Regions from separate parts of the Paraglaciecola sp. T6c genome, predicted to be linked through region 2. Evidence: predicted binding sites of a transcription regulator. Region 2 holds the regulator's gene; the other holds the start of a gene.
What was found. Region 2 encodes FliA, which starts transcription of late flagellar genes. Its sites were predicted from a motif close to CTAAAGNTNNNNNNNNNNNNGCCGATA; they were not measured.
Positions count from the first base shown of each region.

Region 1: pomA (flagellar motor protein PomA) is a predicted target of FliA. The motif match lies at 2,522-2,548, and genes of this name have one in related genera.

Region 1 is NC_008228.1:1,586,714-1,591,141, reverse strand. It holds gene PATL_RS06745 (chalcone isomerase family protein) at 1-32, shown strand, start outside; gene PATL_RS06740 (DUF3833 domain-containing protein) at 41-598, shown strand; gene PATL_RS06735 (flagellar motor protein MotB) at 712-1,629, opposite strand; gene pomA (flagellar motor protein PomA) at 1,633-2,397, opposite strand; gene xseB (exodeoxyribonuclease VII small subunit) at 2,735-2,986, shown strand; gene ispA ((2E,6E)-farnesyl diphosphate synthase) at 2,986-3,876, shown strand; gene dxs (1-deoxy-D-xylulose-5-phosphate synthase) at 3,922-4,428, shown strand, end outside.
Region 2 is NC_008228.1:3,658,502-3,662,929, reverse strand. It holds gene flhF (flagellar biosynthesis protein FlhF) at 1-775, shown strand, start outside; gene PATL_RS15545 (MinD/ParA family protein) at 772-1,638, shown strand; gene PATL_RS15540 (RNA polymerase sigma factor FliA) at 1,635-2,363, shown strand; gene cheY (chemotaxis response regulator CheY) at 2,411-2,794, shown strand; gene PATL_RS15530 (protein phosphatase CheZ) at 2,826-3,569, shown strand; gene PATL_RS15525 (chemotaxis protein CheA) at 3,582-4,428, shown strand, end outside.

The DNA of each region.
Region 1 (4,428 bases), 2.1 Mb from region 2:
TGCGTAATAAATTAATAGGCCAGTCACAATAGGAACGTATATGACGATATTAAAAACATTGGCATTAACCGCCGGAGCCGCCCTGCTTGCAGGCTGCAGTGCCTCTATCGATGATTATCGTGACACTAGGCCTACATTTTCACTCAAAAACTATTTTGATGGTGAAATAACAGCTTGGGGAATTGTGCAAGACTATTCAGGAAAGCTAACTCGCCGATTCTGCGTTGACATCGTCGCCACGTGGCAAGGTAACAAAGGGCAACTTCACGAGTCATTTTTCTTTAACGACGGTACCCGCCAGACCCGTATTTGGAAGGTAAATGTCGCGCAAGACCAAACAGTGACGGGCACTGCCGGTGACGTTGTGGGTCAAGCTTCTGGCTCATCCCAAGGTAGCGCGTTTAATTGGCAGTACACTTTAACCGTGCCCATTGATGGCACCGAGTATGATTTTGCCATTGATGATTGGATGTACGCTCTCGACGACCAGCGCATGATGAATCGTTCGTATATGAAAAAGTTTGGCGTGACGGTGGCAGAGTTCTCTATCTTCTTTGACAAGAGCGCACGTATTCCCTCTTGTGAATCACAAATGTAGGTTAGTACACAGAAATGAGGAAATCTAAAAAGCGGCATATGTGCCGCTTTTTAGATTTGAATTTATAGACTAAGCTAGCCCTACTCTACTGCCTCCGCTTAGGTCACTACCGGTTATTCTACGACCGAGATAGGCTCTGATTCTTTCGCCTTACCCTGTTTAATCGCAATTTCCACGCGGCGATTGCGGCTTCTTGCTTGAGCATCGTCTTCACCTAACAATGGGGCGGTATCCGCTTTCCCAATGACCGCCATGCGCCCCTCATCAAACCCTGGGGCTTTACGTAGCTCCTCAGCTACCGCAACTGCGCGCTGAGCTGATAAATCCCAGTTAGAACGATACAGCTCGTTAGAAATAACCAAACTGTCACTATGACCGGATATCTCAATATCCCCAGGCATATCAGCCAACAAGGTTCCAATTTTACGCAGGATAGGCTTAAACTGCGGCTGCAAGAAAGCAGAGCCCGCTGAGAAAGAGCCGTTCTCTCGAATACGGATGATCAGTTGTTGCCCAAGTGACTCCATCTCGATGGCACCATCAAGAATTTCTTTCTCAAGCTGCTGCGCCACCTTCTTCATTTGCTTATTGGCTTCTTCTTGACTCGCTGTGGTTTTGGCACTGGATTGTTCACTCGCCGTTTGCTGGGCAGCCCCGCCTTTTTGTTCACCACGTTGTTTTTGACGCCCACCAGCGGAATCTTCATTACCCGCTTGAAACTCCAACATTTGCTGAGTCATTTCTATGGTTTGCTGCTGAATGGTTTCAATAGGGGTAGGATCGGGTCGACCCGGTCTGAATTCCATGGCGATAACACTGGTGCCTTTGGGAATATCTTTGACTTCAATTTTATTTTGAACGCCAAACGCAAACTTCATCGAACCCGCGATCTGTTTGAACTTCAGTACATCCATTTCTGAAAACGACAGCAATAACACGAAGAAGCACATCAACAGTGACATCAAATCCGCGAATGTCCCCATCCACGCGGGTAATCCGGCGGGGGGGCATTTAGGGCATTCGTCTTCCATCAGTTATGCGTCTTCTGTCGCGCTACCGCGCTTACTGGCTGCAAGATAATTTTTCAAAATACCTTCAATAACACGAGGGTTCTGGCCGTCGGCTATGCCAATTATGCCATCGAGGATTAAGCTCTGGTTTAGTTTCTCTTCCACTGCTCTGTTACCTAGCTTCTCAGCAATAGGCAAACACACAACGTTCGCTAACACCGCGCCGTAAAGCGTTGTTAATAGCGCAACCGCCATTGCTGGTCCAATGGACTTAGGATCATCCATGTTTGACAGCATGGCAACCAAACCAATCAGCGTACCAATCATCCCCATGGCGGGAGCAACATCCCCCATCCCTTTAAAGATAGTAGCACCGAATTCATGCCGCTCTGTGGTCATAGATATGTCCTTGGCCATAGTGGCGCGCACAACGTCGACGTCGTGACCGTCAACCAACATATCAACGCCTTTTTGCATAAATTCGTTTTCTATTTGTGCTTCTTCTAGCGCTAAAAATCCGCCTTTACGCGCGGCATCCGCCATTTCAACGATTTTTTCAATCTGAGACTCAGGCGATTCGATTTTGAACATAAAGGCTTTACCGGCCACTTTACCTGCACCAAAGAATTGCCCAAGGGTGAATTGAGATAAAACGACAAAAAGACTACCGCAGACCACAATCAAAATGGATGGAACGTTAAAGAACATCCCCAAATCACCGCCCAGCACCATGGCCATGATCACGAAGCCGATTGCGCCAATCATGCCTATAAGGGTTGCTAAATCCACATTGTACTCCCATCAAAAAAGTGTGTTACGCGAAATATCAAATGGCCCAGCTCTAAAAACGCCTGCTTTAAAAAGCGAAAATTCGCAGGAGGTGCATTTAGGTTGTTGACTTGGTTAATCATTTTATCGACAAAGTTAAAATAATCTATAGTACTTAGCTATAAACCTGCCTAAAGAAATCCAAATTAACGCATTCGTCGTAAGATAATGATTCTATCTCGGAACAATCTTTTGTACGTTGGCCCTATGCGCCATGAAAAAGGTTTGACCACTATTTACCCCTCAGGTAAGGTGCGCTCAACTCGCAAAAGAGCAAGATATAAAAGAAGCAAAACCTATGACCAGTCGCAAAAAAACCGAAAACTTAAGCTTTGAAGAATCAATGCAAGAGCTCGATAGCATAGTCAATCAAATGGAAGAAGGTGAGCTAAGTTTAGAAGACGCTTTAGGGCGCTTTGAGCGAGGCATTCAATTAGCCCGCCATAGTCAAAATAAACTAAAACAAGCCGAACAGAAAGTTCAGATCTTAATGGGTCAAGACGAGCAAGCTCCACTGGCTGACTTCGACCCCAACAATACCCAAGACTAATGACATTTGAGACTCAACAGAAGCGTGTGCATCAACACGTTGACGCCTTACTACAAGCGCAGATTGGCAAACTTGGTGACCATGCCCCAACGTTAAAAAATGCCATGCAGTACGCCTTGCTAATGGGCGGAAAACGCATGCGACCTTTTTTAGTGTATGCTGTCGGCGAAGCTTTAGGGATTGAACAGTCTGATCTTGATGCCCCCGCCCTCGCATTAGAATGTATCCATGCTTATTCCTTGGTACACGATGACTTGCCTGCGATGGACGACGACGATTTACGCCGCGGGCACCCCACGTGTCACATTCAGTTTGATGAAGCCAACGCTATTTTAGCCGGCGATGCCCTGCAAACTTTGGCCTTTGAGATCATCGTTAATTACCCATTATCAGATTTTGCCAATGCGCAACGTATCGAATTGGTGCGTATTTTAGGTCAAGCATCTGGTTACGACGGCATGTGTGGCGGACAAGGAATTGATTTAGCGTCCACCAATAAGCTGATCACTCAAACACAACTGGAGTTGCTGCATAGCAAAAAAACCGGGGCGCTTATCACTGCAGCGGTAAAAATGGCATCCGTGTTGTGCCCGTCAGTTAGCGATGAAAGCAAATCGCTATTGCAGCAATATGCGTCCACCATTGGTTTGGCGTTTCAGGTGCAGGACGATATTTTGGATGTGGTCGGTGATTCACAAACCTTAGGTAAACCCCAAGGTTCAGACCAAGAGCAGAATAAAAGTACCTATCCTGCACTGCTTGGTTTAGAAGGTGCTCAGGGCTATCTCGCTCAACTTCATCAAGAAGCGCTTCAAGCTTTGGACGCTTTACCTTACAATACACAGGTGTTGAAATCATTTACCGATTTCGTCATTCATCGTAATCATTGATTACGAACGATACATCATCAAATAATAATAGTAGAAACGTACCTCATGACCCTGGATTTAGCCCACTACCCGCTTCTGGCTTTAGCGGACACGCCCGAGCAATTGCGCGAGCTTCCTCAAGACAAACTAAAGCAAGTCGCCAAAGAATTACGTCAATATTTGTTAACCAGCGTAAGCCAAAGTAGTGGTCATTTTGCCTCTGGGTTGGGCACAGTCGAATTAACCGTCGCCCTGCATTATGTTTACAACACCCCGTTCGACCGCCTTATCTGGGATGTGGGCCATCAAGCTTATCCCCATAAGATTTTGACAGGCCGTCGTGATCGTATGCCTACCATTCGCCAAAAGAACGGTTTGCACCCTTTCCCTTGGCCGAATGAAAGTGAGTACGATACCTTTGCCGTAGGTCACTCATCTACCTCCATCAGCGCTGCAGTAGGTATGGCCGTTGCTGCAGAAAAAGAAGCATTGGGTAGAAAGGTCGTTGCCGTTATCGGTGATGGCGCAATGACCGCAGGTATGGCATTTGAAGCGCTAAATCATGGCGGTGAC
Region 2 (4,428 bases):
AGCACTGGCCAATGAAGTGGTTTCTTATACCCCGGCAGATACTGATGAGCGTCAAGCTTGGTTGTTTTTATTAAAACTGCTGGCTAATCGCATACAAACTGAAGAAAGTAACTTACTGACCAAAGGCGGCATCGCAGTTTTAATGGGCCCTACTGGGACTGGAAAGACAACGACTGTGGCAAAACTTGCCGCACAAGCTGCGCAAAAATACGGTGCTCAAAATGTCGGCTTGATCACCATTGACAGCTATCGAATCGCTGCTTACGAGCAAATTTCTACCTATGCCAGAATTATTGGTTGCTCGGTGAAAAAAGCGCAGAACGCTGAAGAGTTATCAGATCTGTTATTCCAGTTTAGGAATAAGCGCCTTATACTTATTGATACTGCAGGGTTTGGGCAAAGAGATGTTAGACTGATCAAGCAGTTAGAAACGTTGAAGCAGAGTACAACGGCGAATATCAGCAGTTATTTGGTCATGCAAGCCAACAGTCAATATCAAGTTATGCAGCAAACCATTGCTGCTTACAAACAGATTTCTTTACAGGGTTGTATTTTCACCAAAATAGATGAATGCTACAGTCTTGGAGAGGCAATTAGTGCGGCCATCGAGCACAAATTGTCCGTGAGCTTTATTACCGATGGCCAAAAGGTTCCGGAAGACTTGAAAGTGGCAGATGCAAAATTTTTAATAACCAGCGCCGCTAAGCTTTATAAAAAGCACGTATTAATTCATACTAGTGGTAACTCACTAAATAACGCAGCAGTGGCAGTATGATTGAGGACCAAGCGAGTAGCTTAAGAAGAATGAATCAATCTCGATTAATTAAAGTGATCGCCGTTACCGGTGGTAAGGGCGGCGTGGGTAAAACCAACGTCACGTTAAATACCGCGATCTCTATGGCCCAGCAGGGTAAGAGAGTCATGGTATTAGACGCAGATTTAGGCTTAGCCAACGTGGATGTGTTACTTGGCTTACGTGTGGTGAAAAACCTTTCACATGTATTGTCAGGGGAATGCACTCTAGACGAAGTCCTTGTTGAAGGTCCCCACGGGATTAAAATTGCGCCAGCAACCTCTGGCAGTCAGTCAATGACTGAACTCACTCCAACCGAACATGCAGGCTTAATTAGAGCATTCAGTGAGCTGCGCTCGCAAATTGACGTATTAATTGTTGATACTGCGGCAGGTATTTCAGATATGGTTTTAAGTTTCTCACGTGCCTCGCAAGATATCCTAGTGGTAGTGTGTGATGAACCTACATCTCTCACAGATGCCTATGCATTGATCAAAATTTTGAATAAAGAGCACGGTGTTTTTCGTTTTAAAATTGTCGCCAATATGGTGCGCAATATGCGAGAAGGACAAGAGCTGTTCAATAAGTTAACAAAAGTCACCGACCGCTTTTTAGACGTGGCCTTAGAACTAGTCGCCACTGTACCGTTTGATGAAAATATTCGTAAGTCGGTTCGTAAGCAAAAAGCGATTGTTGAAGCATATCCAACTTCGCCAGCGGCTATCGCTATTAAAAAGCTAGCTCAACAGGCAGCAGGTTGGCCAGTGCCTTCTCAGCCAGGAGGGCATTTAGAGTTCTTCCTTGAGCAGTTGGTGGCCAAAAAAGCCGTGGGCGATATTCGGTGAACAGTAAAGCCGCTGCGTATCAGCAGTTAGATGACAGAAATGCACTGGTGGAGCGTCATGCTCCATTGGTAAAGCGCATTGCTCATCATCTTATTGCCCGCTTACCCGCCAGCGTATTGGTCGACGATCTCATTCAAGCCGGTATGATTGGTTTACTTGAAGCGTCTCGTAACTTCGATGGCACCAAAGGTGCGAGTTTTGAGACCTTTGCAGGTATTCGAATTCGCGGCTCTATGCTTGACGAAATTCGAAAAGGTGATTGGACACCACGCTCTGTGCATAAAAATGGCCGTGCGATAACGGATGCCATTAATAAAGTTGAGCGTGAGACAGGCCGTGACGCCAGAGATGTAGATATAGCCAAAAAACTTGAAGTCAGCATTGAGCAATATCACCAAATGCTTGGTGAAGTGAATGCAGGTAAAATTATTGGCATGGAAGATTTAGGGGTATCGGAAGATGTGGTGACAACAGAGCAAACTAAAGGCTCTGATACTCCGTTTGAAGATTTGCTCCAAGGCTCTTTTCAAAAAGCCTTAGCCCATGCCATTACAACCTTACCTGAGCGTGAAGCAATCGTATTATCATTGTACTATGACGAAGAATTGAATCTACGTGAAATAGGTGAAGTTCTAGACGTGAGTGAATCACGTGTTAGCCAAATACACAGTCAAGCTATGCTAAAACTAAAAAGTAAAATGCAGACTTGGCGTATTGAAGAATAAACAAATAACATATAAATGTTTTGATTTTGCCTCGAGCGGAGAAAGTTTTGGATAAGAATATGAAAATTTTGGTTGTTGATGATTTCTCGACAATGCGTCGCATCATCAAGAACCTATTGAAAGATCTAGGTTTTACTAATATTCAAGAAGCGGATGATGGCAGTACCGCATTGCCTATGCTTCAACAAGGTGATTTTGATTTTGTAGTGACTGACTGGAACATGCCAGGCATGCAAGGAATTGATTTATTGCGGGCGATCCGTGCCGACGAAAACCTTAAACACACACCAGTGTTAATGGTAACGGCAGAAGCCAAAAAAGAACAAATTGTAGCGGCGGCGCAGGCTGGTGTTAATGGGTATGTTATCAAACCATTTACTGCTGCGACCCTTAAAGAGAAGTTGGCCAAGATATTTGAACGCTTAGGTTAGTCAGGCTTTTCTCAACGATAAGGAAGGCCTTATGACCTCACATCCAGCCCCCATGAAGCTAGAAGATGCAAAGCAATTAGTCGCTTTACTTGAAAGTGGTAATAATCAAGGCGCTCAGCAGCTTCTCGATAGTGTCAATGACACCAATTCTGTCGAACTGTTCGAAGAGGTAGGTAAATTAACTCGCCAACTTCATGATTCTTTGAATAACTTTCAACTCGATGAACGTATTGCTAATTTAGCGAATGAAGAGATCCCTGACGCTAAAACGCGGCTCACGTATGTTATTGAAACCACTGAGCAAGCCGCGAATCGCACGATGGACTTAGTCGATGATTGCATGCCCATTGCCGAAAAGCTCAATTCTGAAATGAACGAAATCATTCCTGAGTGGAAGAAGCTTTTTAATCGTCAGTTAGAGCTGGGCGAATTCAATGCCCTGTGCAGACGCCTCGACACCTTTTTAGAAGAGGGCAAGGACGAGTCTGGAAAATTAAACGCATTATTAACCGAGATGCTACTAGCTCAAGGCTATCAGGACATCACAGGGCAAATTATTCGCCGGGTCATTGAACTAGTTAAAGAAGTAGAAGACAGCCTAGTGCATATGTTAACGATGTTCGGTGGATCAGAGTCAGCGGAAATTCCTCATATATCTGATAAACAAGCCGATAGTGTTAAAGCGGAAGGCCCAATTCTCGATGCAGCTAACCGTGACGACGTCGCATCTAATCAAGATGATGTTGATGATTTACTGTCAAGTTTAGGATTTTAGAGGCGTTACAATATGGGGTTTGATGTTGACGAGGAGATCCTTCAGGATTTTTTAGTAGAAGCGGGTGAAATACTAGAGCAGCTTCAAGAACAGCTGGTTGAGTTGGAAAATAATCCGCAAGATTCGGATTTACTGAATGCGATTTTCAGAGGCTACCACACGGTTAAAGGTGGCGCGGGCTTTCTTTCGTTAACCGAATTAGTCGATATTTGTCACGGCGCTGAAAACGTATTCGATGTCATGCGTAACGGCCAACGTTCATTAACGCCAGAGTTAATGGATATTATTCTTCAAGCAACCGACGAAGTCGTCGCCATGTTTGAAGATGTAAAATCGAACAAACCCTTGGTAGCAGCAGAGCAATCGTTATTAGATACATTGCATCGCCTGAGTAAGCCAGAGGCGCAAGACCAAGTTGCTGCGCCTCCAATTATCGAAACGCCAGTAATCGAGGCGCCCAGTGAAGCGGCATCTCAGCCTAAAACAAATTCGGATGACTTTGACGAATCCGAGTTTGAGGCCTTGCTTGATGAACTTCACGGTGAAGGTAATCCCGTTGGAGGAGCATCGCAATCACCATCAATTAAGCCGCCACAATCCACAGAGTCTTCCAGTGGCGCTGATATGAGTAGTGATGGTGACGATATTAGTGATGATGAGTTTGAAGCGTTACTCGATCAGCTTCATGGAGAAGGGCAGTTTGGCGGCTCTCAAGACGCTCCCTCTGAATCGACTGACGCGCCCGTAGCAAGCACAAATTCTGAATCAGAAGATATCAGTGATGATGAATTCGAAGCGTTACTCGATCAGCTCCATGGTAAAGGGCAAGGGCCTGTTACCAAAAAAGAAGCTAACGGAG